4 regions of the Streptomyces sp. NPDC014864 genome follow, and region 4 is predicted to be linked to each of the others. Evidence: riboswitches for the same ligand, from Rfam matches in the RefSeq annotation. Region 4 holds a riboswitch; each other region holds the start of a gene.
What was found. A riboswitch is a leader RNA that binds a small molecule or an ion and turns the genes downstream of it on or off. The one in region 4 is predicted to bind cyclic di-AMP.
Positions count from the first base shown of each region.

Region 1: it holds a riboswitch for cyclic di-AMP, as region 4 does, so the genes downstream of both, ACF1A5_RS15665 (C40 family peptidase) here and ACF1A5_RS18425 (transglycosylase family protein) in region 4, are expected to answer to the same signal.
Region 2: it holds a riboswitch for cyclic di-AMP, as region 4 does, so the genes downstream of both, ACF1A5_RS31975 (peptidoglycan DD-metalloendopeptidase family protein) here and ACF1A5_RS18425 (transglycosylase family protein) in region 4, are expected to answer to the same signal.
Region 3: it holds a riboswitch for cyclic di-AMP, as region 4 does, so the genes downstream of both, ACF1A5_RS30980 (M23 family metallopeptidase) here and ACF1A5_RS18425 (transglycosylase family protein) in region 4, are expected to answer to the same signal.

Region 1 is NZ_JBIBWT010000007.1:296,603-304,072, forward strand. Features, by position in the region: gene ACF1A5_RS15650 (ANTAR domain-containing protein) at 1-114, opposite strand, end outside; gene ACF1A5_RS15655 (ATP-dependent Clp protease proteolytic subunit) at 291-926, shown strand; gene ACF1A5_RS15660 (hypothetical protein) at 934-1,233, shown strand; cyclic di-AMP (ydaO/yuaA leader) riboswitch at 1,616-1,797, shown strand; gene ACF1A5_RS15665 (C40 family peptidase) at 1,801-2,274, shown strand; gene ACF1A5_RS15670 (ATP-binding protein) at 2,453-2,917, opposite strand; gene ACF1A5_RS15675 (helix-turn-helix domain-containing protein) at 3,130-3,990, shown strand; gene ACF1A5_RS15680 (DUF397 domain-containing protein) at 4,008-4,232, shown strand; gene ACF1A5_RS15685 (8-amino-7-oxononanoate synthase) at 4,324-5,451, opposite strand; gene bioB (biotin synthase BioB) at 5,599-6,864, shown strand; gene ACF1A5_RS15695 (adenosylmethionine--8-amino-7-oxononanoate transaminase) at 6,857-7,470, shown strand, end outside.
Region 2 is NZ_JBIBWT010000028.1:2,100-9,569, reverse strand. Features, by position in the region: gene ACF1A5_RS31990 (MBL fold metallo-hydrolase) at 1-1,034, opposite strand, end outside; gene ACF1A5_RS31985 (TetR/AcrR family transcriptional regulator) at 1,212-1,832, shown strand; gene ACF1A5_RS31980 (SGNH/GDSL hydrolase family protein) at 1,969-2,754, opposite strand; gene ACF1A5_RS31975 (peptidoglycan DD-metalloendopeptidase family protein) at 2,971-3,876, opposite strand; cyclic di-AMP (ydaO/yuaA leader) riboswitch at 3,881-4,037, opposite strand; partial or broken gene ACF1A5_RS31970 (tyrosine-protein phosphatase) at 4,559-5,215, shown strand; gene ACF1A5_RS31965 (DUF6126 family protein) at 5,252-5,371, opposite strand; gene ACF1A5_RS31960 (helix-turn-helix domain-containing protein) at 5,368-5,991, opposite strand; gene ACF1A5_RS31955 (aspartate aminotransferase family protein) at 6,076-7,458, opposite strand; gene dxs (1-deoxy-D-xylulose-5-phosphate synthase) at 7,455-7,470, opposite strand, start outside.
Region 3 is NZ_JBIBWT010000025.1:13,719-21,188, reverse strand. Features, by position in the region: gene ACF1A5_RS31000 (amino acid permease) at 1-631, shown strand, start outside; tRNA gene ACF1A5_RS30995 (tRNA-Lys) at 944-1,016, shown strand; gene ACF1A5_RS30990 (dihydrofolate reductase family protein) at 1,125-2,255, shown strand; tRNA gene ACF1A5_RS30985 (tRNA-Met) at 2,354-2,427, shown strand; cyclic di-AMP (ydaO/yuaA leader) riboswitch at 2,796-2,953, shown strand; gene ACF1A5_RS30980 (M23 family metallopeptidase) at 2,965-3,996, shown strand; gene ACF1A5_RS30975 (PrsW family intramembrane metalloprotease) at 4,597-5,946, opposite strand; gene trmB (tRNA (guanosine(46)-N7)-methyltransferase TrmB) at 6,062-6,892, opposite strand; gene lhgO (L-2-hydroxyglutarate oxidase) at 6,968-7,470, opposite strand, start outside.
Region 4 is NZ_JBIBWT010000009.1:88,594-96,063, reverse strand. Features, by position in the region: gene ACF1A5_RS18440 (nucleoside triphosphate pyrophosphohydrolase) at 1-931, shown strand, start outside; gene ACF1A5_RS18435 (cytochrome P450) at 1,063-2,499, shown strand; gene ACF1A5_RS18430 (transglycosylase family protein) at 2,693-3,736, shown strand; cyclic di-AMP (ydaO/yuaA leader) riboswitch at 3,919-4,085, shown strand; gene ACF1A5_RS18425 (transglycosylase family protein) at 4,089-4,757, shown strand; gene eno (phosphopyruvate hydratase) at 5,076-6,377, shown strand; gene ACF1A5_RS18415 (septum formation initiator family protein) at 6,593-7,063, shown strand; gene ACF1A5_RS18410 (DUF501 domain-containing protein) at 7,090-7,470, shown strand, end outside.

The DNA.
Region 1 (7,470 bases), on a different contig from region 4:
CAGGGCGCACGTCAGCTGGGCGACCTCCTCGCGCAGCAGCTCGTTCTCCCGCGCCAGGCCGGAGACGGGCGGCCGCGGGCGGGGGTGCCGCCGGGAAGTCTCGGAGAACGCCATGGCAGTCCTCTGGGTGGTCGAGAGGCCGTGCCCCCAGCTTCGCGCAGGAGAGCGCCGCGCACGACCCGGCGCCCTCCCGCACGGCCCGGCGACCTCCACCGGCTTACGTACGTCCTGTACATTTTTTACAGACAGCAGCTCTGCCGGCCACGGCCAGTCGCATGGAGGGGTACGTCATGATCCGACCGTCCGCCCGCTACGTCCTGCCGGAGTTCACCGAGCACACCAGCGCCGGCCGGCGCACCCTGGATCCGTACTCCAGGCTGCTCGAGGAGCGGATCGTCCTCCTCGGCACCCCGGTCGACGACACCGCGGCGAACGACGTGGCGGCGCAGTTCGTCCACCTCGAACACCAGTCCCCCGACCGGGACATCTCGCTGTACCTGAACTCCCCCGGCGGCTCGTTCACCGCGGCGACGGCCGTCTACGACACGATGCGCTTCGTGACCTGTGACGTGGAGACGATCTGCCTGGGCCAGGTCGCCTCGTCCGCCGCGCTGCTGCTGGCGGCGGGCACCCCGGGCAAGCGGTACGCGCTGCCGGGCGCGCGTGTGGTCCTCGACCAGCCCGCTCTGCCCGAGCCGACGGAGGGTCAGGCGTCCGACCTGGCCATCCGGGCCGAGGAACTGCTGCGGACCCGGGCCCGCCTGGAGGAGCTGCTCGCCCGGCACACCGGACGGACACGGGAGCAGGTACGCGCGGACCTCGAACGGACGACGGTCCTCGACGCCCGGGGCGCGCTGGAGTACGGGCTGGTGGACCGGATCGTCGAGAGCCGCAAGGGCCCCGCCACCGCGCCGGACGCGAGGTGAGCCGCCGGTGCTGCCTCCCGAGCTGCCGCCGCTGCCCGCACTGACGCGCGCGGAGGCCGAGCTGATCGACCGTTACCTGGACGCCGTCGATCTGCTGGGCCGTGTCAACCCCGCCCGTCACGAGGGCACCTACCGGGCCCTGAGAGCCGCTCAGGCCCTCGTCCGCAGGACGATCGAGCTGCGCGACGCCCTGGCGCTGATGCACGAGCGGGGCGAGACGGAACTGCACTCGGACACCCTGGCGCGGGCGCTGCGCGTGCTGGACGGCGAGCGGCGCACGGCCCGGGTCACGCTGCCGCCGGACTGACCCGGCGGGCGCCGCCGCACTCCGCCGACCGCCATGTCCGCGCTCCGCACGGGACGTTGGCGGCCGACCCGAAACGGGCCGAACGGGTTACCGCTCAATGGCGTAAGTGGCGCTGCCTTTTCCGGTCCCTCCGAGTTGCGCAACACACGCGCCCGGTTGGCGGAATGGGCCCTTCCGGTGCTGGTCCGGGGGTCGTCAGGGGATGGGACATTCATTCGATCGTGTGAGTGTCCACCCGAACGGGTGAGTGGTGAGTAACAACACAAATCCCCGATTCCGTTGGGATTTTCGGACATGAGTGGGTGAAGATCCCTGTCTGACGACAAGCCCCCGCCACAACGGCGGGGCGGTCCGGGCGGACGCCGAGTCCTGCCGCCGCCCGGATGACCGGTCGACAGAAGTGCATCGGCAGGAGTGGAGGACCCAAGCACGACGGGTCGCCGGAACGGTCACACCATGGCCGGGCCGAGCAGCCCTTGGGGTGAAGCCGCGGCAACGCGGCCGGGCTACTTCGCCAGCCCGAATCCGACAGGTCATCCTTCACAGGCGGTTGACGAAGGGTTGCGCATGACTGCGCTCAATCGTGTCCCGTCGCTGATGGCCCGGGCCGGCACCGCCTCGGCGCTGACCATTGCCGCCGTGGGCGGCTCCATCGTGGTCCCGGGTTTCGCCACCGACGCCGCGGCCGCCACGACGGCGACGAAGGCCCTCCAGGTCGCGGCCTCCAAGAAGGGCGCCCCCTACAAGTGGGGCGCGTCGGGCCCGCGGAGGTTCGACTGCTCGGGGCTGACGCTCTACTCGTTCAAGAAGGCGGGCAAGAAGCTGCCCCGCACCGCCGCCCAGCAGTACAACAAGACCCACCACATCTCCGCGAAGAGCCGCCGGGCCGGGGACCTGGTGTTCTTCCACTCGGGCTCCAACGTGTACCACGTCGGCATCTATGCGGGTCACAACAAGATCTGGCACGCACCGAAGACCGGGGACGTGGTGAGGCTGGAGAGGATCTGGACGCGGAGCGTCTGGTACGGCCGGGTCAGCTGACCCTGCTGGACACGGTGACGGCGCCCAGGGCGCCGTCACCACCCGCCGGGGCGTCCGGCGCCCCGGCTCCGTCACGGCCCGCGCCGACCGCTTCGCACGCCCTCCGCGGGCCCTGTAGGACCCCGGCCCCGCGGTCCCCCGTCGGGCCCGCTCCGTCCGGCCCCCGCAGGCCGCCGCCCTACGGCTCCTGCTGACCGGCGGCCGGGACCGGACCCGGACGGACCCGCGCCGTCCACGGAAGCTCGACGCAGACGGTCTTGCCGCCCTCGGGGGTGGGCCGCACGGTCATACTGCCGCCACACTCGACGGTGAGCCACCGGATGATCACCATGCCCCGGCCGTTGTCCTGCTGGACGGCGGCCGGGAGTCGTTTCGGGAACCGCGGGTGGCTGTCGGTGACCCCGATGCGCAACTGCTCCTCGCGGGCGAGCACCAGGTCCACCGTGAAGGTGGGCGACTGCCCGAACGTGTGCTGCACGGCGTTGGTGGCGAGTTCGGACACCATGAGGCGGACGGTGTCGGCGGTCTCCGAGTCCGACGGCAGGCCCCACTCCGCCAGGATGCCCACCACGAAGGCGCGGGCCGCGGCGACCGAGGCCGGATCGCTCGGCAGAGTGACGGATGCTTCCAGATGGTCTGCCATGGCGGCGTCGTCCCTTTCCCACGGGACCGCAGTCCGACACGGAGCGGATGGTTCGAGTACGGTCCCGGACTGGTGCTTCGTCGTCAGACTGCCATTACCGCGTCGCTCGCGGTGGCGATCCACCAGGATATGCATATATCTGTCGCTCGAAGCGGTGAACTCTGCGACGGCAGAGCGTATTTGGGCGGCCTGGAGGGAGTAGGTGGGAGCGCATGCAGAACGGTCCCGCGGTGCGCCGTCGGAAACTGGGCGCCGAACTGCGCGCGCTGCGCACCGGTGCGGGTCTCACCAGCGGTGAGGCGGCCCGGCTGGTGGGCTGGCACCAGTCGAAGGTCAGCCGGATCGAGACCGGGGCCAGCGGGGTCAAACCGGCCGACGTGCGGTTGCTTCTGGACGCCTACGCCGTCGCGGATGCCCAGCTGCGCGAGCTGCTGATAGTGCTGGCCGGGTCCGAGGACGGCGGGGGCCGACATCACTGGTGGCACGCGTACCGCGGTGTACTGCCGCCCACCTACCGGGACTTCATCAGCCTGGAGTCCCAGGCAAGCGGGATGCGCACCCTGGAGACCTCGGTCGTCCCCGGACTGCTCCAGACCCCCGAATACGCCCGCGCGGTGACCCGTGCCGCTGTCGAGGGGCTCGACGACGAACGCCTGGACGCGCTGGTGGAGGTGCGGCTGGCCCGGCAGGACGTGCTGCGCGCGCGGCCGCCGCTGGAACTGACCGCGGTGCTGGACGAGGCCGTGCTGCGCCGTGAGGTCGGCGGGCCCGAGGTGATGACGCGACAGCTGCACCGGCTGGTGGAGGCGGCGCGTCTGCCCCAAGTGCGGCTCCAGGTCCTGCCGTTCGGCGCCGGGGCGCACGTCGGCATCACCGGGCCTTTCGTTATTTTCTCATTCCTGAGCACTTCTGATCTGGATGTGGTTGTCCTCGACCACTTGACGAGTAGCCTCTATCTCGAACGGAAAGAAGACCTAGAGGCCTACACCGAGGCCTTCAACACCCTTCAAATCCACGCCCTTTCCCCCGAGGACTCGTTGGATTTCATCGCCGCGATGGGTGAGGGCGCCTGACAGCGCTGGGAGGCACCATGTCTGCTCTGCCTCGGAACGTACCCTCCAGTACCGATCTGCACGGCGTGCGATGGCTGCGCAGCAGCTACAGCACGGGAGCGAACAACTGCGTCGAGACGGCCACGCCGCGCTCCGGCCCCGGAGCCGGTCTGCTCGCCGTGCGCGACTCGAAGAACCCGGCCGGGCCGGCGCTGCTCTTCGCCCCCGAGAGCTGGGCGGGGTTCCTCCCCGCGCTGCGGTGACGGACCGCCGTACACCCCCGACGTACATCCCGTACCCCCGAACCGACTGACCACATCCGCATCGCGCGAGAAACGGCCGTGTCACGCCGACTCATGGTCGCGTCCCGCCGATCACCCGAACAGCGCGTTCGATCTGCGCCGATGAGAGGTCCGCGCGGGCGGTCAGCCTGAGCCGTGAGATGCCGTCGGGCACGGAAGGAGGACGGAAGCAGCCCACGGCCAGGCCCGCCGTACGGCAGTCGGCCGCCCACCGCACGGCCGCCTCCGAGGACGGTGCCCGTACGGAGACGACCGCGGCGTCCGGACGTACCGCCTGATGGCCCTCGGCGGTCAGGCGGGCGTGCAGCTCGGCCGCCACCGCACGCGCCCGGGCCGCCCGCTCCGGCTCCCGGCGCAGCAGCCGCAGCGCCGCCAGGGCGCCGCCCACCGCCGCGGGGGCGAGCCCGGTGTCGAAGATGAAGGTGCGGGCCGCGTTGACCAGATGGTCGATCACCCGGGCGGGCCCGAGCACGGCGCCGCCCTGGCTGCCGAGCGACTTGGACAGCGTGACCGTCACGACCACGTCGTCGGCGCCCGCGAGTCCCCCCGCGTGCGGGGCGCCGCGCCCACCGGCGCCGAGCACGCCCAGGCCGTGCGCGTCGTCGACGACCAGCCCGGCGCCGTGCTCCCGGCAGGCGGCGGCGAGTCCGGCCAGGGGGGCCGCGTCCCCGTCGACCGAGAAGACGGTGTCCGACACGACCACCGCGGGCCCGTCGTGCGTGCCCAGGGCCTTGCGCACCGCCTCCGGGTCGGCGTGCTCCACGACCTGGGTGGTGCCACGGGCCAGCCGGCAGCCGTCGATCAGCGAGGCGTGGTTGCCGGCGTCGGAGACGATCAGCGAGCCGTGGGGGGCGAGCGCGGTGACCGCGGCGAGGTTGGCGGCGTATCCGGAGGAGAAGACCAGCGCCGCCTCGAAGCCGCAGAAGTCGGCCAGTTCCCGTTCGAGTTCGGTGTGCAGTTCGGTCGTGCCGGTGACCAGCCGCGAGCCGGTGGCGCCGCCGCCCCAGGTACGAGCCGCGTCCGCCGCCCCCTCCGTGACCTCCCGGTGGTGCGCCAGCCCCAGGTAGTCGTTGCTCGCGAGGTCCAGCAGCGGCGACTCGGCCGGACGGGGCCGCAGGGTCCGGACGAGTCCGGCACGGCGGCGCGCCCGGGCCTGCTCGTCGATCCAGCGGAACGCCATGGGTCCTCCGGGGCTTTTGTAGGCGGTGGACAGACCCTAGCGGCACGGCCGACACCCCATGGTGTGGCAATACCCACACGTCGATCGGTCGCTGTTGTGCAAACTCTCCTTGGCCCGGGGCACCCCCGTAGGACAGGATCGGCTCTCATGGACCTGCTGAACACGCTGGTGGACAAGGGGCTTCGGCGCGAGCTGCCGACCCGCGAGGAAGCTCTGGCCGTGCTTGCCACCTCCGACGACGACCTGCTCGATGTGGTGGCCGCGGCCGGAAAGGTACGCCGCCACTGGTTCGGCCGACGGGTGAAACTCAACTATCTCGTCAACCTCAAGTCCGGCCTGTGCCCCGAGGACTGCTCCTACTGCTCCCAGCGGCTCGGCTCCAAGGCGGACATCCTCAAGTACACCTGGCTCAAGCCGGACGAGGCGTCCCAGGCGGCCGCCGCCGGCTTGGCCGGAGGCGCCAAGCGGGTCTGCCTGGTGGCGAGCGGGCGCGGCCCGACGGACCGGGACGTGGACCGGGTCTCCCAGACCATCAAGGCCATCAAGGACCAGAACGAGGGCGTCGAGGTGTGCGCCTGCCTCGGCCTGCTCTCCGACGGCCAGGCCGAGCGGCTGCGCGAGGCCGGCGCCGACGCCTACAACCACAACCTGAACACCTCCGAGGCGACGTACGGCGACATCACCACCACCCACACCTACGCCGACCGGGTGGACACGGTGCAGAAGGCGCACGCGGCCGGGCTGTCCGCCTGCTCCGGTCTGATCGCCGGCATGGGCGAGAGCGACGAGGACCTCGTCGACGTGGTCTTCTCGCTGCGCGCGCTGGACCCGGACTCCGTTCCGGTGAACTTCCTGATCCCGTTCGAGGGCACCCCGCTCGCCCAGGAGTGGAACCTCAGCCCGCAGCGCTGCCTGCGGATCCTGGCCATGACGCGGTTCGTCTGCCCGGACGTGGAGGTGCGCATCGCGGGCGGCCGCGAGGTCCACCTGCGCAGCATGCAGCCGCTGGCCCTGCACCTGGCCAACTCCATCTTCCTCGGCGACTACCTCACCAGCGAGGGCCAGGCGGGCAAGGCCGACCTGGACATGATCGCGGACGCCGGATTCGAGGTGGAGGGCGCCGAGCAGGTCACGCTGCCGGAGCACCGCGCGACGGCCGGCGGCGGCTGCGGCTCGCACGAGAGCGCGGGCGTGGGCTGCGGTGCGCACGCGGGTGCCGGGAACGAGTCCGGCGAGGGCGTGGACGCGGGCGAGGGCTGCGGGTCCCGGGAGAGCGGCGGATGCGGGTCGCACGAGGGCGGCGGGGTCTGCGGTACCGCCCCGGCGCCGGCGCCTGCCGCCGGTGAGCCGCGCACCGACCTGGTCGCCGTACGCCGCCGGGGGGCCGGAACGGACCTCGCGCCCAATGCCTGATCCGTCCGGCCGGCGCGTGCCCGACCTGCTGGAGCTGGACCGGCGGCACGTGTGGCATCCGTACGGTCCGATGCCCGGCCGGCAGGAGCCGCTGGTCGTGGAGTCGGCGAGCGGGGTGCGGCTGACGCTCGCCGACGGCGCGGGCGAACTGGTCGACGGCATGTCGTCGTGGTGGTCGGCGATCCACGGCTACAACCACCCCGTGCTCAACGAGGCGGCCCGCGCGCAGCTGGCGCGGATGAGTCATGTGATGTTCGGCGGGCTCACCCACGAGCCCGCCGTCCGACTCGCGAAGCTCCTTGTCGACATGTCGCCGGAGGGACTCGAGCATGTCTTCCTCGCCGACTCCGGTTCGGTGTCGGTCGAGGTGGCGGCCAAGATGTGCCTGCAGTACTGGCGCTCGCTCGGCCGCCCGGACAAGCGGCGGCTGCTCACCTGGCGGGGCGGCTACCACGGCGACACCTGGCAGCCGATGTCCGTGTGCGATCCCGAGGGCGGGATGCACGAGCTGTGGACCGGGGTGCTGCCGCGTCAGGTGTTCGCGGACGCGCCCCCGGCCGGGTACGAGGAGGCCTACGCCGCCCATCTGCACGAGCTGATCGAGCG
Region 2 (7,470 bases), on a different contig from region 4:
GGCAGCGCCACCGGGTGTCCCGCCTGCGCGGCCGCGTCCTTCGTCCACTCCCCCGGCTCGGCCCAGGCGTGCGGGGCGAGGTTGAACGTGCCCCAGTGGATCGGCAGCATCGGGCCGCCCGACGGACCGCCCTGGAGGTCGAGATGGGCGCGCGTGCCCTCCTCGGGTGTCATGTGGATGTCGGGCCAGAATTCGGAGTACGCGCCGATCTGGATCATCGTGGCGTCGAACGGGCCGTGCTCGGCGCCGATGTCCCGGAAGCCGTCGAAGTAGCCGGTGTCGCCGCTGTGGTAGATCCGGTGCTCGTCGCCCGCGACCACCCAGGAGGCCCAGAGCGTGTGCTGTGTGTTGCGCAGCCGGCGACCGCAGAAGTGACGGGCCGGCGTCGCCGTCAGCGTGAGCCCGCCGACCTCGGCGGCCTCGTGCCAGTCCAGCTCGCGCAGGCGGTCGGCGGACACTCCCCAGTGCTCGAGGTGGGCGCCGACGCCGAGCGGCACGGCGAAGACCGTGTCCGTGCCGGCCAGTTCCTTGATCGTGGGCAGGTCCAGGTGGTCGTAGTGGTCGTGCGAGATGACGACCACGTCGACCGGGCCGAGCGCGGCGAGCGGCAGCGGTGCCGGGTGCAGCCGTCGGGGCCCGAGGAACGGGAACGGGGAGCAGCGCTCGCCCCACACCGGGTCGAACAGCACTCGCTGCCCGTCGATCTCCGCCAGCACGCTGGAGTGCCCCATCCAGGTCAGCCGCAGGCCGGTGGCCGGGGGCCGGGACAGGTCGGCGAGCGTGGTGGCGTGCACCGGCACGGTGCCGGAGGGGGCCCGGCGGGGGCGGGCGTCCTTGTCGAAGTAGAGCTTGGCGAAGGCCGCCGTCGAGCCGGAGGGCCGGGTGCGCGTGACGCCCCCGGGGTTCTGGAAGACGCCGTCCTTGAAGTGGGGCGACCGGCGGATGCGCGCCATGCGCTCACCGCCGGGGGCCGCGCCGAGGGCCGCGGGCTGCAGGGCGCGGAGCCCGGAGCTCAGGGAACGGAAGCCGGCCACGGTACCTCCAGGTGGAGTCGGTCAGATTTTCCATTATGGAGGGCCGCCGCGCGGGGCCCTCCGGCAGCCTGCCGTCCGCCGCGGCCCGCGGGACGGGACGAGGGCGCGGGAGGACCCGCGAGCCGTGCCGCCGTGCGCGCCAAACGGGCGGGATGCGGGGGGAGTTAGGGTGACCGCGTGGCGAGAGTGCGGTTGAGCGTGGCGGAGCGGCGCGAGGAGCTGCTGCGGGCCGCCATCGGGCAGATCGAGGAGCGGGGCGTGGCGGCGGTGCGCATCGCCGACGTGGCCTCGGTGCTCGGGGTGAGCAACGCGCTGGTGCTCTATCACTTCTCGACGAAGGAGAGGCTGGTCGCGGCCGCCTTCGCCCATGCCGCCGAGGACGATCTGGCGCAGCTGCGCAAGCTGCTGGGCCGGCGGACGACGGCGCTGCGGCGGCTGCGGGCCGCCGTCCGCTGGTACGCCCCGACCGGGCAGGCCAAGGGCTGGCGGCTGTGGATCGAGGGGTGGGCGGCCGCACTGCGCGAGCCCGCCCTGCGGGAGGTCGCCCAGGGCCTCGACCGGCAGTGGAAGGCGGCGATCGCCGAGGTCGTCGCGGAGGGTGTGGCGGCGGGCGAGTTCCGGTGCCCGGACCCCGGAGCCGCGGCGCTGCGTCTGACGGCCCTGCTCGACGGGCTCGCCGTGCAGCTGACGGCGTACGGCGGCGGGATCTCCCGCGCGCGGGCCCGGGAATGGGTCGACGAGGCACTGGCTCGGGAACTGGGCCTGGAGCGGGAGGCGTTGACGAACGCCGGACGGTGAAGCCGAGCCGTGCACAGGCCCCGGCGCGGGCCGGGGCGAGTGCCGGCCGGTACGGCGAGGGGCACGGCTCCACGCCGGGACGCCGTGCCCCTGTGCTCCGGCGTGCGCCCCGGTCCGGGGCGGCCGCCGGCCGCCCTCACGCCACCGTCGTGATCCGGCTCCTGATGTCGGCCGGCGACAGCGTGCCCTTGGCCGTCACATGGTCCCCGGAGGACTGGCCGCGCAGGCGGCGGCCGATCCACGGCACCAGGAACTCCCGGGCCCACTGGACGTCGTCGCGCCGGATGCCGAGGGCGCCGCGCGGCGGCAGCGGCGGCCAGGGCTGCTCGGGGTCGGCCGGCACGTCGAGGCCGAGGACCTGGCCGGCCCGCAGCGCCACCCGGGTGTGCCCCTCCGGCGACAGGTGCAGCCGGTCGTGGTCCCAGGCCCGGCGGTCCTGGACGGCCTTGAGGGACCACAGGTCGAGCACCGGGCAGTCGTAGCGGTCGGCGATGGCCCGCACATGACCGTTGTAGGTGGCGATCTTGCCGCGCAGGTGCTTGAGCACCGGCACGCCCCGGGTGTCGAAGCCGGTGGTGACCATCACGGTGCCGGCCGCGGCGGCGAGCCGGGCGAGGGCCTTCTCGAACCGCTCCGCCACGTCGTCCGGGTCCGTGCCGGGACGGATGATGTCGTTGCCGCCCGCGCAGAACGACACCAGGTCCGGGGCGAGTTCCACGGCCCGCGGGACCTGGTCCGCCACGATCTGGTCGAGCAGCTTGCCGCGCACGGCGAGATTCGCGTACTGGAAGCCGCCCTCGGGACGTCGGTCCGCGAGCAGGACCGCGAACCGGTCCGCCCAGCCGACGAACGCCCCGTCGGGGCCGGGGTCGCCGACGCCCTCGGTGAAGCTGTCCCCCACCGCCACGTACGACCCGATCACTGCTCTGCTGTCACTCTTCGAATCGTCTGCCACATCGGCCCATGATTCACCTTGGAATGTGACCTACGCGACCGTAGGCAAGGGTTGACGGACGGTGAGATAAGCCACTGGGTGAATGTGGCCGAACAGGAATAGAGCACACCGAAGGCCGGACCCGGGGGGTGTGGGTCCGGCCTTCGGCGGCGTGCCGGGCAGGTGGTGGCGGGGGCGCGTGCGTCAGGCGACGGGGGCGCCGTGCGCGCGCAGGTAGGCGACCGGGTCCACGTCGGAGCCGTAGTTCGGCGTCGTGCGGATCTCGAAGTGGAGGTGCGGGCCGGTCACGTTGCCGGTGGCGCCGGACAGACCGAGCCGCTGTCCCGGGGTCACGGCCTGGCCGGCCGAGACGGAGAGCGCGGACAGGTGGGCGTACTGGGCGTAGTGGCCGTCCTGGAGCCGGAGGACGACCTGGTTGCCGTACGCGCCGCCCCAGCCCGCGGAGACGATCGTGCCCGCGCCGACGGCCTTGACCGGGGTGCCGGTCGGGACCACGAAGTCGACGCCGGTGTGGTAGCCGCTGGACCAGTGGCTGCCGGCCACGTGGTAGCCGGTGCCGACGGCGGCGCCGGTCACCGGCAGGGTGAAGGCGGTGGCTGCGGTCCGCTCGGCGCGGGCGACCGCGGTCTTCACCTGGGCGGCGGAGACGGTCTTCGCCTTGGCGGCGGACGAGCCGGCGGTCGCGGGCTTCGGGGCCGCGGGCGCCCGGGTGGCGCCGGCGGCCGCGTGACCGAGCGTCAGCTTCAGGCCCGGGTGGATCAGCGAGGGGTCGTCGCCGACGGCCCGGCGGTTGTCCTGGTACAGCTGCTTCCAGCCGCCGCGGACGTGCTGCTTCTCGGCGATGCCCGACAGGCTGTCGCCGGCGCGGACGGTGTAGGTCCGGGCGCCGGCGCCCTTGGCCGCGGGCGCCTTGGCGGCCGCCGGGGCGCTGCGGACGGTCTGCTCGGTGACGGACTGCGCGGGGGCCGCGTGGGCTCCCGCGGCGCCTATGAGGGGCAGTGCGAGCACGGCGCCACCGGTTCCGGCGGCGGCGAGGACGCGGGTCAGGCGCTGGGTCTTCGGACGGCGGTGCTTACCCTTCGCGGGCATGGCGGATTCCTCTCCGGCGCCTGCGAGGTGAGCTGTCGGGTTCGGGCTGGAGATGCCCGGCCGCGCGGGACGCGACTTCACCCCTAGCCGTTCCGGAGACCGGAACAGGCGGTTGTACCTGTGGGTCCCCCGCTCCTGCCGTGCACGGGTGGGTGTGCGGGCCCCGGACGGCGGCAGGATGAGGCGTCCGTCCGGATCGGGGTGGAACGTAAGCGAGCGGGATGTGTTCGGACAAGCGGCGGGTTCCGCTCAGAGGGGCTCATCGTGATCCAATTCGGGCAAAACCCGTGACGCTCCGTGCATTGGATCAGCGCCCTCTTGGTCAACCCGCAGAGAGGGCGCCGTAATTACGTGGACATGGCGGACCACCGTGGGTCACGAGTATGACGCTGCTCACGTCACCTCCCGTCAGCAGCCCCCAGGGGCCGACGAGTTGGGACCTAATAGCTCAATACCGATAAATTGCCCATATAGGACAGGAAGGCGAAAGAAGGGCGGTGGATCGCCTGGGCCGTCGCCGCGGAGCGGGGCAGCCGCCGACCGGGAGGCTTCCTCGCCCGTGGCCAGGCCGTTGCCCTGGGAACCCATGTCGTATCGTCGGAAGGCGCGCCCGCCGACGAGCCGTGACGGCGGGCCCAGGCCCCGCCTTTCGGGCCGGGCCGACCGAGTGGGAGGAGCCCCCGTGACGCAGCAGGTCCCGTCGACCGAACCAGAGCTGGCCGGAGTGCGCAACTTCCGCGACGTGGGCGGGCTGCCGACCGTGGACGGACGGCGGGTGCGGCACGGAGTGCTGTTCCGCAGCGGCCACCTCGCGCACGCGACGGACCGGGACGCGGCCTTTCTGTCCTCCCTCGGCCTGCACACGATCTTCGACTTCCGCAACGCGGCCGACAAGAAGCTCGAGGGCCCGGACGTCGAGCTGCCCGGCGTGCGCAACGTCAACCTGCCGCTGAGCGACCCGGCAGACGGCGCCGAGTTCTGGCGGATGGTCCGCGACGGCGACCTCGACCAGCTGCGCACGATCCTCGCGGACGGCAAGGCGGCGAACCGGATGATCGCCTCCTACCGCATGATCATCACCGAGCGCACCGCCGAGCACTCCCACGTGCTGCACGCCCTCGCGCAGGACAGCGTCCCCGCCCTGATGCACTGCGCGGCGGGCAAGGACCGCGCGGGCCTGTCGATCGCCGTGACCCTGCTCGCCGTGGGCGTGGACGAGGACGCGATCCGGGCGGACTACCTGGAGTCGAACGCCAAGCACCGCCGCTACAAGGTGCACCGCAGCAGCAGCGCGGCCTCGGCCTACTCCCCCGAGGTCATGGAACTGCTCGGCCCGCTCCGGCTCCCCACTTCGCGCTTCCCCCTTCGCGTGTCCCTACTTGGCGCCCACCTCGAACAGCAGCCAGACGAACGCCGCGAAGACGTGCCCGACGGCGATGTAGATGATCAGCCGGATCCACAGGGCTCGCGGGAACTTCTCTTCCATGTCACTCATGACTTGTCTCCGGTGTGGGGGCCCAGGCACAGCGCGGCCGTGGGGCTCTGCAGCAGGGTGTGGACAAAGAGCAGATCGGCCCCGTCGGGATCCTCGGCGGCGATCCGGTGCGGGGTCAGCGAGTCGAAGTGGGCACTGTCGCCCGGTGCGAGCAGGTGCGCGGTGTCCCCGAGGCGCAGGCGCAGGCGCCCCTTGAGGACGTACAGCCACTCCTCGCCCGGGTGCACCCGCACGACGTCGCCCTGGGAGCCGTGGGGCACGTGGACCCGCAGGGCCTGCATCCCGCGGCCGGGCGCGCCGGCCTGCCAGTACGTCCAGCCGCCCGCCCGCGTCGGTTCCATGTCCGCAGCGCGCACCACGGCGTCCGGGGCGGCGACGCTCTCGCCGAGCAGTTCGGAGACCGTCGTACCGTAGACACGGGCGAGCGCGAGCAGCAGGGGCAGGGAGGGCTGGCGCTGTCCGGTCTCCAGGCGGGAGAGGTGGGCGGGCGACAGCCCGGCCGCGCGGGCCGCGGCCTCCAGGGTGAGGGAGCTGCGGCGGCGCAGCGCACGCAGCTGCGGGGCGACGGCGGGAAGGTCCTCGACCGGTCCCGCCGAGGGCTCGGGCTCGGGAGTGCTCATGTCTCCATTGAGCCTCATCCTTGCCTCTGGGGCAAATTTATTGCCTCAGAGGCAAAAGGCGGGACCCGCGGCCGGCTCCCTGACCTACCGGTGGGCAACGGCCTGCTTCACCAGTGTCTTCCCGAAGTCCCACATCAGTCCGCCGCCGTGGGCGTCGTCCATCACGGCGGTGAAGGCGTCCACGAAGCGGTCCACCTCCCGCTCACCGATGATCAGCGGCGGGATCAGCTTGATCACCTCCAGATGGTCGCCGGAGACCTGGGTGAGGATCCGGTGCCGCTGGAGCAGCGGGACGACCACCATCTGCGCGAACAGGCCCTTGCGGGCGGCCTGGAGCACGGTCCAGCGGCCGCGCAGCTTCAGCGACCGGGGCCGGCCGAACTCGATGCCGATCATCAGGCCCCGGCCGCGCACGTCGGCGAGGAGTTCGTAGCGTTCGGTCAGGGCCGCGAGCCGCGACTTCAGCAGCTCGCCGGTGGCCCGGGCGCCCGCGACGATCTGCTCGTTCTCCAGGACGGACAGCACGGCGAGTCCGGCCGCCATGGCCTGGGCGTTGGACCCGAAGCTGGCCGAGTGGACCAGCACCCGGTCCATGGACGAGTAGACCTTCTTGAAGATCCAGTCCCGGCCGAGCGTGGCGCCGACCGGCACATAACCGCCGGACAGCGCCTTCGCCACGCACACCAGGTCCGGCTCCACCCCGTCCTCGTGCTGGTAGGCGTAGAAGTCGCCGGTGCGGCCGAGTCCCGTCTGCACCTCGTCCGCGACGAGCAGCGCCTTGTGCCGGTGCAGCAGCTCCTGGGCGGCGCGCAGATAGCCGGGCGGGGCCTCGTGCACGCCCTTGCCCTGGATCGGCTCGACGATCAGGGCGGCGACGTCGCCCTTCTCCAGTTCCCTGGCCAGGGCGTCGAGATCGCCGAGCGGTACGGCCGTGTCGGGCAGCAGCGGGGCGAAGCCGTCGCGGAAGGCGTCCTCGCCGTTCACGGACAGGGAGCCCACGGTCAGGCCGTGGAAGGCGTGCTCGCAGTACAGGACGCGCGGTCTGCCGGTGGCGCGGCGGGCGAACTTCAGGGCCGTCTCCACCGCCTCCGTCCCGCTGTTGCCGAAGAACACCCGGTCCAGGTGCGGACTGTGGGCGAGCAGCCGCTCCGCCAGCAGTCCGGGCAGCGGTGGGCAGTCGAAGCGGGTGAGGTCGGCGAGCTGTGCGTCGAGCACGTCGTGCAGCGCCTTGCGGACGACGGGGTGGTGGCGGCCCAGGCCCATCACGCCGAACCCGGCGAGCATGTCGAGGTAGTCGTTGCCGTCCGCGTCCCAGAAGTAGGCGCCCTCGGCCCGCTCGTAGACCTTGTCGAAGCCGATGGTGTGCAGCATGCGCGGCAGTTGGTGGTTCAGGTGCCGGGCGTGCAGCTCGTAGCGTTCGGCTCCGCGCTCGGACAGGAGGCTGCCGAGGTCGAACTCCTTGCTCATTCAGCTCTCTCC
Region 3 (7,470 bases), on a different contig from region 4:
CCAGATCCTGCTGGACGCCCTCGGCGCGACCGCGGGCAAGCTGCTGCTCCTCGTGGTGATCGGGGCGCAGCTGTTCTGCGGCATGGCGTCGGTGACGGCCAACAGCCGCATGATCTACGCCTTCTCCCGCGACGGCGCGCTGCCCTTCTCCCACGTGTGGCACACCGTCAGCCCGCGGACCCGTACCCCGGTCGCGGCGGTCTGGCTGGCGGCGCTCGGAGCGCTGGCCCTGGGCCTGCCGTACCTGATCAACGTCACGGCCTACGCGGCGGTCACCTCGATCGCGGTGATCGGCCTCTACATCGCCTACGTCGTGCCGACCCTGCTCCGGGTGCGCAAAGGCGCGGCCTTCGAGCGCGGGCCCTGGCACCTGGGCCGCTGGTCGCAGGCGATCGGGGTGGTGTCGGTGGCCTGGGTCGGCGTGATCACTGTCCTGTTCATGCTGCCGCAGGTCTCCCCGGTCACCTGGGAGACGTTCAACTACGCCCCGGTCGCCGTTCTGGTGGTCCTCGGCTTCGCCGCGACCTGGTGGCTCGCCTCCGCGCGCCACTGGTTCCTGAACCCCACCCACGCACGCACCCTCGCCCGCGAGGCCGCCCGCACCGGCGCCCCCGAACCGGCCGACCCCTGACCCGAACGACCCCGCCCGCCGCCCGCACTGCCCGCCCCGACCGGCCACCCGCCGCCGCACGGCCGGCCCCCGACCGGCCACCCGCCGCCGCACGGCCGGCCCCCGACCGGCCACCCGGCACCCGCACGGCCGGCCCCCGACCGGCCACCCGGCACCCGCACGGCCGGCCCCCGACCGGCCACCCGGCACCCGCACGGCACTCTCCCGACCGGCCACCTGGACACCCTCACGGCACACTTCCGGCCCGGCACCCCCGATACCCGATCGGACAGGCGGCCTGCTCGGGCTATGCTCGGGTAGGCAACATCGCCTGGGCCCTTAGCTCAATTGGCAGAGCAGTGGACTTTTAATCCATTGGTTGTGGGTTCGAGTCCCACAGGGCCTACGAGAGAGGCCCCGCCCCGGAGGACTCCGTGGCGGGGCTTCAGGCGTTTCCGCGGCAACTTCCCTGGCGGCTCACGCAGTTCCGTTCCCGCAGAGAGAGCGCGCGCCGATGCCCCGTCCGTACGTCCTGCTGTCCGCCGCCGTCTCCCTCGACGGCTATCTGGACGACACCGGCCCCGAGCGGCTGCTGCTCTCCAGCCCCGCCGACTTCGACCGGGTGGACGAGGTGCGCGCCTCCGTCGACGCGATCCTCGTCGGCGCCGGCACCATCCGCGCCGACAATCCGCGACTGCTGGTCAACTCGCCCGAGCGGCGGGCCGCCCGGGTCGCCGCCGGGAAGCCGGAGTACCCGCTGAAGGTGACGGTCAGCGCGGCCGGCGAGCTGGACCCGGCCGCGCGGTTCTGGCACACGGGCGGCGAGAAGGCCGTCTACACGACGGACCGGGGCGCCGAACGGCTGCGCGGGGCCGGCCTCGCCGCCGACGTCGTCCCGCTGGGCGCCGAACTCGACTGGCGGCGGCTGCTGGAGCACCTGCACGACGTGCGCGGGGTACGGCGGCTGATGGTGGAGGGCGGCGGGACCGTGCACACCCAGCTGCTCCAGCAGAGCCTGGCGGACGAGCTCCAGCTCGTGCTCGCCCCGCTCCTCGTGGGCGACCCGCGGGCGCCGCGGCTGTTCGGGCCGGGCACCTACCAGGGCGGACGGCTGAGGCTCGTGGAGACGCGGGCCATCGAGGACGTCGTCCTCATGCGCTACGAGCCGACGGCTCCCGGCACCGGGGCGCTCGCCTCGCCCGCGGACCGGCACTGGCTCCGGCTGGCGTGCGACCTGGCGGCGCTCTGCCCGCCCTCGCGGAGCGCGTTCAGCGTGGGCGCGGTGGTGGTGGCCGCCGACGGCACCGAGCTCGCCCGGGGCCATTCACGGGAGGGTGACGACCCCGTCGTGCACGCGGAGGAGGCGGCGCTGGCCAAGGTGGACCCGGCGGACCCGCGGCTGGCCGGTGCCACCGTCTACAGCAGTCTGGAGCCGTGCGCCCGGCGTGCCTCCCGGCCCCGCCCGTGCGCCCGGCTGATCCTCGACGCGGGTGTACGGCGGGTGGTCACGGCCTGGCGTGAACCGGACACGTTCGTCGAGGGCGCCGACGGGTCCGGGATGCTCGAGGCCGGGGGCGCGCGGACCGTACTCGTCCCTGAGCTGGAGGAACGGGCCAAGGCGCCGAACCGGCATCTGACCGGCTGAACGGGCCCGCGCCGTCGGCCCGGTAGCGGCGCGGGGCGGTGGCCGGACTCCATGCGTGTGCATTCGGCCCCGCGGATGGGGTACAGTTGGTCTCACGACGCGGGGTGGAGCAGCTCGGTAGCTCGCTGGGCTCATAACCCAGAGGTCGCAGGTTCAAATCCTGTCCCCGCTACTGAAGACTCAGGGCCGGAATCCGATCAAGGATTCCGGCCCTGAGTGCTTTCGTCCCACCGTGTCCTCCGGCCGGCCCTCAGGTCCCTGGAGGACGCCCTCGGCGCGTATGCCCGGTCGGCGGGTGCCGCCCTTGATCATTGTCACGGCGGGTGAGCGATCCGTGCCGGAGCGCAGAGAAAGTGATGCACCGTCAGAAATCCGGTGCCGCGGAGGGCTGGTCAACTCGCCCGATTTTCGTCGCGCATGGCCCGAACGTCTGACCAAAAAGGTTTAATGATCAAGCCGGACGGCTTGGAATCAGAGGCTCGCGTCTATTAACGTTCGATAACGCAGCGCGGTCGTCCCAGCCGTCACAAGCGACGGCTCCGTGCGCGCGCGCCGAATCCCGCAAGGGAACCGGGGAACCACCAACTTGGGGTGAATCGGGCGTCAACCGCCGTGCTCGCACGTCTGGTTTACGCGTGTAGGAGACCTTCCCGCTCCGAACCCGTCAGCTAACCCGGTAGGCGAGACGGAAGGAAAGGAGCACGCCCGAGTGGCGTCCAACCGCCCCGCCCCTGAAGCCCCGTTCGTGCCGGGTCAGCGCACCGAGACCTTCGGCTACGGCAGTCACCCCACCGACGAGGGCCCCTGGGAGGAGTGGAATCCCACCGAGGAGTCCGTCCGGCCGGTCCGGGGCCGGCACCGCGTCTCCAAGCAGCGCGGCGGTGGGCTCGCCCGCAGCTCCACCGTCCTCGGTGTCGGCGTCATAGCCGCCGTCGGCGCGGGTGGCATGGCCAGCGCCCACACCGGCAAGCCGCCGGTGTCCATCTCCATGCCCGACCTGCCCTCCGTGGGCTCCCTCTTCGACGACGCGCCCGCGGCCCCCGAGGGCTCCGCGACCGCGCTCAGCACCCTCGGCACGAGCACCGCCGAGACCACCGAGAGCGCCTCCGACGCGGGCGAGGCGCTGCGCAACCGCATCATGGCGCAGGCCGAGCAACAGCAGGCCCAGGTCGAGACGAAGGCCCAGGAGGCCGCCGAGGCCGCGGCCGCCAAGCAGGCCCAGGAGGCCGCAGCCAAGGCGCAGCAGGAGGCCGAGGCGAAGGCCGCCGCCGCGAAGCAGAAGGCGGAGGAGGAGGCCAAGCGGAAGGCCGAGGCCGAGCGCCTGGCCGAGCTGGCCAAGCAGTACACGCTGCCGACCCCCTCGTACACGATCACCGGCACCTTCGGCCAGCCCGGTTCCATGTGGTCCTCCGGCTACCACACCGGCCTCGACTTCGCCGCTCCCACCGGAACCCTGATCAAGGCGATCCACAGCGGCACCATCACCGAGGCGGGCTGGGCCGGCGCCTACGGCTACCGCACCGTCCTCACCCTCGACGACGGCACCGAGCTGTGGTTCTGTCACCAGTCCTCGATCAGCGTCAAGGTCGGCCAGAAGGTGAGCACGGGCGACGTCATCGGCCGCGTGGGCGCCACCGGCAACGTCACCGGGCCGCACCTGCACCTGGAGGTCCACCCCGACGGCCAGGCCACCGGGATCGACCCGATGGCGTGGCTGCGCGACAAGGGCCTCACCCCCTGACCCCACCGGGTCTGCGCAATCTTTTCCCCACGGAGCCGCTCTGGCCGGAACGGGCGGCTCCGGCGCGTTTGTCGATGTCTTCCATCGCTCTCTTCGCACGCTCGGCTCGTCCGACCTCGAGGTCTTCCTCCTCGCCCTCGGCGGCAACGTCTTCGGCCGGACCGCCGACGAGGAGGCGTCCTTCGCCTGGCTCGCCGCCCAGCCCACGGTGATCGCGCCCATCGCCTCCGCCCCCATCCCGGGGCAGCTCGCTCCCGGCCCTGCTGAAGGTGGCGGGCCTGACCCTGACCGAGGAGGACCTCGCCAGGCTGAGGGAGGCATCGGCCCGACGGCCCGGTCCGCCGATTTCGGCAGCGGCCGGACGACCACGGCCTGTCGGCCTCGGCGTGGGTCTGACGACTACGGCCCTGCTTCGGTCTGACGACTACGCCTGCCCGGCTTCACCCGGCTCGGTTCGACCGTCGCCGGCCGCGGCTCCGCGGCCTCGCGAGGCGGCTGCTCCAGCACTTCTGCCGGGCCCGCCCCCCGGACCCGACCGAGTCTGATCGAGCCGAGCCGACCCGACCCGACCCGTCCCGACCCGGCCCGTCCCAGGGCCGGTCAGGTCCGGTACGGGTTGTAAGCGGGATAGGGGGTCGCCGGATCGTGGGTGACATGGGTCGCGGGCCGGCCGTAGACGCCGTACACCGGCCAGGGCGGCGCGACGACCGGGACCGGCGGGGCGGTTCTGCGCGCCGCGTGGTCCAGGGCCGGCTGGGCCACCTCGCGGCGCGCCCACAGCTCGCCGAGCAGCTCCCGCTCCCGGACGACGAAGTCGGCCCCGGCCCGGCCCCGGCGCCCCCGGTGCCGCAGGAACGCCAGCGAGGTCGCGTACGCCTCGTACTGGGCGACCGCCCGGCCGGCCGGCTTGCCGAGGTGGTGCCGGGCGTGTTCCCGGGCCAGCCTGCGCGCCCGCATGGAGCCGAGCGCGAACGGCTCGGCGGGGGTCAGCCACCCGGCGGCGGCGTACGCGGGCAGTTCCTCGCGCACGGTGCGCAGCTCCCGCTGCCGGGTCCAGATGACCATCCAGGTCAGCAGCCCGAACGCGGGCACCATGAAGGCCGCGTAGACGGCGAGGAAGCCGTACGTGCCGAACGTGGCGGAGCCGTTCCACAGGGCGTGCATGCTCATCGCGAGCAGCAGTCCGCTCAGGGGCAGCAGGACGCGCCGCACGCGCCGGCGGTCCGCGGCGAGCGCGGCGGCGGCGCCGAAGCCGATGCCGGTGCACACGGTGAACAGCGGGTGCGCGAACGGCGACATGATGATCCGCACGAAGAAGGTCGCCGCGGTGACGGAGGCGATGCCCCGGCCGCCGGTGAGCTGGTCGGTGCCGAAGGCGGTGCCGAGGTAGAGGATGTTCTCGGTGAACGCGAAGCCGGTGGCGGTGACCCCGGCCAGGACGACGCCGTCGACGATCCCCGTGAAGTCCCGTCTGCGGAAGAGGAAGAGCAGCAGCACGGCGGAGCCCTTCGCCGACTCCTCCACGATCGGCGCTATCACCGTCGCGCCGAGGGTGTCCGCCCGGGTCGGGTCGGCGGTCGCCGTCTCTATCCACTGGGTCGCGAAGCTGTTCGCGACGATGGCCACCAGCGCCGCCGCGCATGCGCCCCAGGCGAAGGCGAACAGCAGGTTCCGCCAGGGGCCGGGCTCGACCCGGTCCAGCCAGCGGAAGGCGGCTATGAGCAGCGGCACGGGCAGGACGGCGAGCCCCAGCCCGACCAGGAACCCCTCGGTGCCGGTCTGCTGGCGCACGAGCGCGAGGATGACGAGCCCGGACAGGGCGAGCAGCATGGCCGGCGCGCCGTACCGCACCCATCGCTTCTGCCACCAGTGCGCATGACGCGGCCGGCCGCCGGCCGGTCCGGGAACGGGTCCGCCGGGGTGGGGCGGGTACGGGGGACAGGTGGCCACGGCATTGACCCTAACGAGGGAGGACGCCGCCCGCGACGGGGCCTGGCACATTGCTTCAGGCGCGGTCGGGACGCTCGGCGGAAGGCTGCTCCGGCAGGTGGTGCGGAGGCCGGTCTCAGTGCGGTACGCGGCGGAAGAGAAGATCGTTCACCACATGACCCTTGTCCAGTCCCTGGCCCTCGAAACGGGTCAGCGGACGGAAGCCGGGGCGCGGCGCGAAACCGCCGTCTGCCTGCGTGTTCTCGAAGGCCGGGTGCGCGGTCAGCACTTCGAGCATCTGCTCCGCGTACGGCTCCCAGTCGGTCGCGCAGTGCACGATCGCCCCGGGCCCGAGCCGGGTGGCGGCCAGGGTCAGGAACTCCGGCTGGATCAGCCGCCGCTTGTGGTGCCGCTTCTTGGGCCAGGGGTCGGGGAAGTACACGCGCAGCCCGTCGAGCGCGTCGGGGCGGAGCATCTCCCGCAGCAGGATGATCGCGTCGCCGTTGCCCACCCGGACGTTGGACAGTCCGTTCTGGTCTGCCAGGTTGAGCAGGTTGCCCTGGCCCGGCGTGTGTACGTCGACGGCGAGGATGTTGGTGCCCGGGTCGGCGGCCGCCATCCGCGCGGTCGCCTCTCCCATGCCGAACCCGATCTCCAGCACGACCGGGTTCGTGTTGCCGAACAGCTCGGCGAGGTCGATCACCCGCTGCCCGTCGATGTCCAGCCCCCAGGAGGGCCACAGCCGCTGGAGCGCGTCCGCCTGCCCCGTGGTGACCCGGCTCCGCCGCGGCTGGAAGCTGCGGATCCGCCGCTCGAAGTGCGAACCGGCCGGATCGGCCTTCGGGCCGTCGGGAAAGCGCGGCTCTCCCTTGGCCCGGGTGCGCCGGAGGGACACACCGGGGGCGTGCTGCGGCAGCCCGTCGGAGGCGGGCCGGTGGGCTTCGGGGGTGTTCAGGGAGTTCGACACAGTGCCTCAATTTTACGGGGCGCACGCCACCGGCGGCCCGGCCCCCGGCCCCGGGCGCCCGACCCCCGCGGCTGCTCACGCCGACTCCAGCACGGTCAGGGCCCGGCGCGCCACCTCCCGTCCGATCGGCAGCGACGCCGTGGCCGCGGGGCTCGGCGCGTTGAGCACGTGCACGGCCCGCGCACCCTCCCGGATCAGGAAGTCGTCCACCAGTGTCCCGTCCCGGAGCACAGCCTGCGCGCGCACTCCCGCCGCGGTCGGCACCAGGTCCTCCTCGCCGACCGCCGGGAGCAGTCTGCGCACCGCCTCGGCGAACGCCTTCCGTGACACCGACCGGCGCAGCTCCCCGGCGCCGTAGCGCCAGTGCCGCCGGGCGATGCGCCAGGACCCCGGCCAGGTCAGCGTCCCCGCCAGCTCCCGGGGCCGTACGGTCCCCCATCCGTATCCCTCCCGCGCCAGGGCCGGCACCGCGTTCGGCCCGATGTGCACGTCGCCCGCGATGCCCCTGGTCAGGTGCACGCCGAGGAACGGGAACGCCGGGTCCGGCACCGGATACACCAGCCCCCGCACCAGCTCCG
Region 4 (7,470 bases):
GGGCCTGCTGTCCTGGCCCGCCTGGCAGGCGCTGCACGCGGCCGACCGGGTGCTGTGCGCGGACGGCGCGCACCCGCAGCTGCCGTACCTGCGCGAGGCGGGCGTGGCCGTGGACGAGGCGGCGCCGACCGCCGAGGAGCTGGTCGCGGCCTGTGCCGGCGGCCGCACGGTCGTGGTGGTGGCGACCGGTGAGGGCGAACCGGCCCTGACCGACGGGCTCGCCCGTCTCGCGGGCTCCGGCCGGATCGTCATGCCGGAGCTGGAGCTGCTGCCCGCCTCCTACGACCTGCCGGGCGCCCGGTTGCTCGACCTGGTCCAGGTCATGGACCGTATCCGTGCCGAGTGCCCCTGGTCCTCCCGCCAGACCCACCAGGGCCTGGCGAAGTACGGCATCGAGGAGGCGTACGAGCTCGTCGAGGCGATCGAGGACGGCGACCGCGCCGAGCTGCGCGAGGAGCTCGGGGACGTCCTGCTCCAGGTCGTCTTCCACGCCCGTATCGCCGAGGAGGACCCCGAGGCGCCGTTCTCCATCGACGACGTCGCCGGCGGCATCGTCGCCAAGCTGATCCACCGCCATCCGCATGTCTTCGGGGAGGAGACGGCCGCCACCCCCGAGGAGGTCAAGGAGCACTGGCTGCGCACCAAGGCCGAGGAGAAGCGCCGGACCTCCGTCACCGAGGGCGTCCCGCTCGGCCAGCCCGGTCTCGCCCTGGCCGCGAAGCTGGCGTCCCGGGTGCGCACGGCGGGCCTGGACGTGCCGCTGCCGAAGGCGGAGGGCGTCGGCTACGAGCTGCTGGCGATGGCCGCCCGCGCCGAGGCCGGGGGCGTCGACCCGGAGGCGGCGCTGCGCGCGGCGGCCCGCGCCTACCGCGACGCCATCAGGGAGACGGAGCGAGCGGCCGCCGCGCGGCCGGATAACGTCGAGGAGTGACCGCCCAGCCCCCACCGGACCACCCCGGACCCGCCCAGCCCCCGCCCGGCCAGCCCGCGTCGGACCGGCCGAGCCCAGATCAGCCCGCATCGGGCCGGTCTGCGCAGGGCCGGCCGACCCCGGACCAGCCCGTGCCGGGCCCGTCCACGGCGGCCTGTCCGGCTCCGGACGAGCCTGCCTCGGCCCGGCAGGTCCCGGACGATCCCGCGCAGGGCCGGCCGACCCCGGATCAGCCCGCGCCGGGCCCGACCACGGCGGCCCGTCCGGCTCCGGACGAGCCCGCGCCGGACCGGCCCGCGCCCGGGCGGCCCGACCCCGGCGGCCCCGCCCCCGAGCTCTTCACCTGGGAGTTCGCGAGCGACCCCTACCCGGCGTACGCCTGGCTGCGCGAGCACGCCCCGGTGCACCGCACCCGGCTGCCCAGCGGGGTGGAGGCCTGGCTCGTCACCCGGTACGCCGACGCCAGACAGGCCCTGGCGGACCAGCGGCTGAGCAAGAACCCGGCGCACCACGACGAGCCCGCGCACGCCAAGGGCAAGACCGGCATCCCCGGCGAGCGCAAGGCCGAGCTGATGACCCATCTGCTCAACATCGACCCGCCGGACCACACCCGGCTGCGCCGGCTGGTCAGCAAGGCGTTCACGCCCCGCCGCGTCGCCGAGTTCGCGCCGCGTGTGCAGGAGCTGGCCGACAACCTCATCGACCGGTTCGCCGAGCGCGGCACCGCCGACCTCATCCACGAGTTCGCCTTCCCGCTCCCCATCTACGCCATCTGCGACCTGCTCGGCGTCCCGCGCGAGGACCAGGACGACTTCCGGGACTGGGCGGGCATGATGATCCGGCACGGGGGAGGCCCGCGGGGCGGGGTCGCCCGGGCGGTGAAGCGGATGCGCGGCTATCTCGCCGACCTCATCCACCGCAAGCGCGCGGCGCTCCCGGCCGAGCCCGGTCCGGGCGAGGACCTCATCTCCGGTCTCATCCGCGCCTCCGACCACGGTGAGCACCTCACCGAGAACGAGGCCGCCGCGATGGCCTTCATCCTCCTCTTCGCGGGCTTCGAGACGACCGTCAACCTCATCGGCAACGGCACCTACGCCCTGCTCACCCATCCCGGGCAGCGCCGTCGGCTGGAGGAGTCGCTGGCGGCCGGGGAACGCGGCCTGCTGGAGAGCGGGGTCGAGGAACTCCTGCGCTACGACGGCCCCGTGGAGCTGGCCACCTGGCGGTTCGCCACCCGGCCGCTCACCATCGGCGGCCAGGACATCGCGCCCGGCGACCCGGTCCTCGTCGTCCTCGCCGCCGCCGACCGGGATCCCGCGCGCTTCGCCGACCCGGACGTGCTCGACCTCGGCCGGCGCGACAACCAGCACCTCGGCTACGGGCACGGCATCCACTACTGCCTCGGCGCCCCGCTCGCCCGGCTGGAGGGCCAGACCGCGCTCGCCACCCTCCTGACCCGGCTCCCGGACCTCCGACTCGACGCGGACCCGGCTGACTTGCGCTGGCGCGGCGGGCTCATCATGCGCGGCCTGCGCACGCTGCCCGTCCGGTTCACGCCCCTTGGCTGAGTACGGCAGGTGTCGTCCCCCGGCCGGTGCGCCGGTGAAGGAAAAGTGACACGCTCTCAACTATGTGATCTTCACGTGATCTGCGCGGCATGAACTTGTGACAAGTGATCGGCACCCGCTACGTTCACGCTTCAGCGTGGCGGAGAGCGTTTCCCGCCGCGCCGGTCACCGCTGTCACGCGAAAGGCTTCCGCATGCTCCCCGGGAACGGCCGTCACCGTCGCCCCCGCCAGGCCCCGGCCATCCTCGTCGCGGCCGGTGTGACCGGATCCGCCATCGCCCTTCCGCTGCTCGCCGCCTCCGGCGCGAGCGCGGCCGAGGGCACCACGTGGGACAAGGTGGCGGAGTGCGAGAGCGGCGGCTCCTGGAGCGCCGACAACGGCAACGGCTACTACGGCGGATTGCAGTTGACCCAGGACGACTGGGAGAAGTACGGCGGCGTCTCCTTCGCCCCGAGCGCGGACCAGGCCAGCCGGTCCCAGCAGATATCGGTCGCCGAGAAGATACTCGCCGACCGGGGTCCCGGGGCCTGGCCCACCTGCGGTCTGCTGTCCGGCCTCACCAAGGACTCCGGCGCGGCGAACGTCGACACCGGCCTGGGGGGTGACTCGTCCGGCTCGTCCGACTCCTCCGATTCGTCCGGTTCGACCGACTCGGGACTGTCCAACATGGCGCCGGGCATCTCCCATTCGTCCGGTTCGTCCGGCTCTTCGCGCGACAGGTCCGGTTCGTCCGGCTCCGACGAGTCCAGCGCTACGCCCTCGACTTCGCCCTCGTCGTCCTCGCCGTCCGGCGCGAAGGGTGAATCGGGCAAGTCCGACACATCCGCTGATGCCGGTGCATCGCATGACTCCAGCAGCTCACCCTCGATGTCTCCCGAGGTGGACTACTCGGACAACTACGCCCAAGTCGGCGGTTCTTCCGCGCTGGTGGACACCGGCTCCATCGGCGGCGGCCGGCACCGCGGCGGCAGCGCGGCCGAGGACCCGGCCGACGTCCGGTTCGACACCTCCTCCGGCCGGCACGCCTCGCGCGGCGACGCCGACGCGCGCGCCACGGTGGACGACTCGTACACCGTCCGTGCCGGGGACTCGCTCGCGTCCATCGCCGACTCCCTTGACCTCGACGGCGGATGGCGTTCGCTCTATGCGGCGAACAAGGATGCGATCGGCGCCGACCCGAATCACATTTTCGCCGGTCAGACCCTTGATCTCCCTACCGAAACCACCCAAAAGTAGGGGGAGTTCGGGGAGCATTTAGCACCTAATGTCCGATTAGGTGAAAGTGTGGGATGGGTCTCAGAAGCCCTGATCGTCTTTGAAATTCCCCGGATCGCGTGCCTACGGTCGTGTCCGCTCGTCACCACGAGCCCCGGCTGTCGCAACGCCGAATCCTGCCAGCGGCCGCCCGGGACCAGTCGTCGCGTCATGCGCCGTAGGCAGGAGCGGGGGACCCAAGGTAAGTGCCGTGTCCGGCGGTTGAGCCGGACCGGCTAGGGGTGAAGCCGTGCGCCGCAAGGGGCACGGCCGGGCAACTCAACCGGCCCGAACCCGACAGCTCACCTCGCAGGCGTCGGTGAGGGGATCCACCATGCTGTTTTCGAGCAAGGGCAAGCACCGTCGTCCGTCCAAGGCCACCCGTGCCATCGCCCTCGCCGGTGTCACCGGCGCCGCCGTCGCCGCCCCGCTGATGGCGACCGGCACGGCCTCCGCCGCCACCGCCTCCGAGTGGGACGCGGTCGCCCAGTGCGAGTCCGGTGGCAACTGGTCCATCAACACGGGCAACGGCTTCTACGGCGGTCTGCAGTTCACCAACTCCACCTGGGCCGCCTTCGGTGGCACCGCCTACGCCTCCCGCGCCGACCTGGCCAGCAAGTCGCAGCAGATCGCCGTCGCCGAGAAGGTTCTCGCGAGCCAGGGCAAGGGCGCCTGGCCGGTCTGCGGCAAGAACCTGTCCAGCACCCCGTACAACGGTGGCACCGGCACTTCGACGAAGAGCACCACCACCCGCTCCACCGAGAAGCAGGCCGCCAACCGCTCCGCGACGCGTCCGGCCGCCAAGAAGACCGTCACCACCCCGACCGGCAAGAAGGTCAAGAAGGGTGACGGCGAGTACAAGGTGGTCGCCGGCGACACTCTCAGCACCATCGCCCAGAAGCACAAGGTGCAGGGCGGCTGGAAGAAGCTGTTCGAGCTGAACAAGGACATCGTCCAGGACGCCAACCTGATCTACCCGGGCCAGCAGCTGCACCTGAAGTGACAGCGGCCCCCTAGCCGGACCACCGGCCCCTCCCGCGCGTGACCTCGCCCCCCTTGGGGTCACGCGAGGGGCCGCTTCCCGCCCTCACGGGCTCCCCGCCCCGGTGCGTGTTCCCCCGTACGCACCCGGGGCGGGGCTTTTTGTCTCTCCACGTGGTCCCGGTTTCCCCGGCCTCTTTGTTCCGCGCGTGAACAATGGGTACGGTCAGCCTGTCCACGGGACGGTCGGTCGGTCGGCCGGCGGCCCGTGGCGGTTAGGCTCTAGGCGCAAGGCACCCAGCCCCGCACAACCAGCGTCACATCCACGAAGGAGATGCTCGTGCCGTCCATCGACGTCGTCGTAGCCCGGGAAATCCTGGACTCCCGAGGCAACCCCACGGTCGAGGTCGAGGTCGGCCTCGACGACGGCAGCACGGGTCGTGCCGCCGTCCCGTCCGGCGCCTCCACCGGCGCCTTCGAGGCCATCGAGCTCCGCGACGGTGACCCGGGCCGCTACCACGGCAAGGGCGTCGAGAAGGCCGTCCTCGCCGTCATCGAGCAGATCGGCCCGGAGCTGGTCGGCTACGACGCCACCGAGCAGCGCCTGATCGACCAGGCCATGTTCGACCTGGACGCCACCGACAACAAGGGCTCCCTCGGCGCCAACGCCATCCTCGGCGTCTCCCTCGCCGTCGCCCACGCCGCCTCCGAGGCCAGCGACCTCCCGCTCTTCCGCTACCTGGGCGGCCCGAACGCGCACCTGCTGCCGGTGCCGATGATGAACATCCTGAACGGCGGTTCGCACGCCGACTCCAACGTGGACATCCAGGAGTTCATGATCGCCCCGATCGGCGCGGAGTCCTTCTCCGAGGCCCTGCGCTGGGGCACCGAGGTCTACCACACCCTGAAGAAGGTCCTGAAGAGCAAGGGCCTGTCCACCGGTCTCGGCGACGAGGGCGGCTTCGCCCCCAACCTCGGCTCCAACCGCGAGGCCCTGGACCTCATCCTCGAGGCGATCAAGGAGGCCGGCTACACCCCCGGCGAGCAGATCGCCCTGGCGCTCGACGTCGCCGCGTCCGAGTTCTACAAGGACGGCTCCTACCTCTTCGAGGGCAAGGCCCGCACGGCCGCCGAGATGACCGACTACTACGCCGAGCTCGTGGCCGCGTACCCGCTGGTCTCCATCGAGGACCCGCTGTTCGAGGACGACTGGGAGGGCTGGAAGACCATCACCGACCAGCTCGGCGACAAGGTCCAGCTCGTCGGCGACGACCTGTTCGTCACCAACCCGGAGCGCCTGGCCCGGGGCATCGACGAGGGCGCCGCCAACGCGCTGCTGGTCAAGGTCAACCAGATCGGCTCGCTGACCGAGACCCTCGACGCGGTCGAGCTGGCCCAGCGCAACGGCTTCAAGTGCATGATGTCCCACCGCTCCGGCGAGACCGAGGACGTCACCATCGCCGACCTGGCCGTCGCCACCAACTGCGGCCAGATCAAGACCGGCGCCCCGGCCCGCTCCGAGCGCGTCGCCAAGTACAACCAGCTGCTGCGCATCGAGGAGATCCTGGACGACGCCGCGGTGTACGCCGGCCGCAGCGCGTTCCCGCGCTTCAAGGGGAACGTCGAGGTCTCCAAGGTCTGACCCCGTCCCGGCCCGGGGTCAACCCCGGGTGAGGCCTGGCCAGTCGCACGTACGTCCCCGTACCCGGTCCCGTACCGTGTCCGGGGACGTACGCGTGTGTGTGCCGACCCACGGGAGGCGGGGACGATGGCTGTACTGCGCCGTCCCGGGGGACGGCCCCCGGACCCCCGGCAGGAGGCAGAGGTGACCGGCGTAGTGAGTCGAGGTGGGAGGACGTGACCGACCGGGACCGGTTCTCCACCGCGACCAGGCTCAGGCTGCTCGGCGAGCAGACCGCGGCCCGCGTCTACCGCTCCCAGACCCGGCGGCAGGCCCGCCGCTCCCGGCTCACCGGGCGCGCGGCGCTGCTGGCGCTCGTGGTCTGCTCGCTGGTGGTCGCCCTGGCGTACCCGATGCGCCAGTACGTCTCCCAGCGCGCCGAGATCGACGAGCTCCAGCAGCAGAAGCGGCAGGCCCAGGAACGGGTGAAGCAGCTGCGCGACCTCAAGGCACGCTGGCAGGACGACGCGTACGCCCGGCAGCAGATCCGGCTGCGGCTGCACTACGTGCTGCCCGGCGAGACCGGCTTCGTGGTCGTCGACCCGGGCCGGGCCAGGCAGTCGCGCTTCGACCTGGCGGCGGCCCGCCGCCCCTGGTACGTGAACGTCTGGGACGGAGTCGACAAGTCCGACGCCTCCGACCAGTGAACGGACCGACGCACAGAAAGCAAGGCATGGAAACGCCACCGCCCACGACCCCGCGCACCGAGCCCACCGACGCGGACGTCGAGGCCTTCAAGCAGCAGCTCGGGCGCCCGCCCCGCGGGCTGCGCGCGATCGCCCACCGGTGCCCCTGCGGGCAGCCGGACGTCGTCGAGACGGCCCCGCGGCTGCCCGACGGCACCCCCTTCCCCACGCTGTACTACCTGACGTGCCCCAAGGCGGCCTCCGCGATCGGCACCCTGGAGGCCAACGGCGTGATGAAGGAGATGACGGAGCGGCTGGGGACCGACCCCGAACTCGCCGCCGCCTACCGCGCCGCGCACGAGGACTACATCCGGCGCCGGGACGAGATCGAGGAGCTGACGGGCTTCCCGAGCGCCGGCGGGATGCCG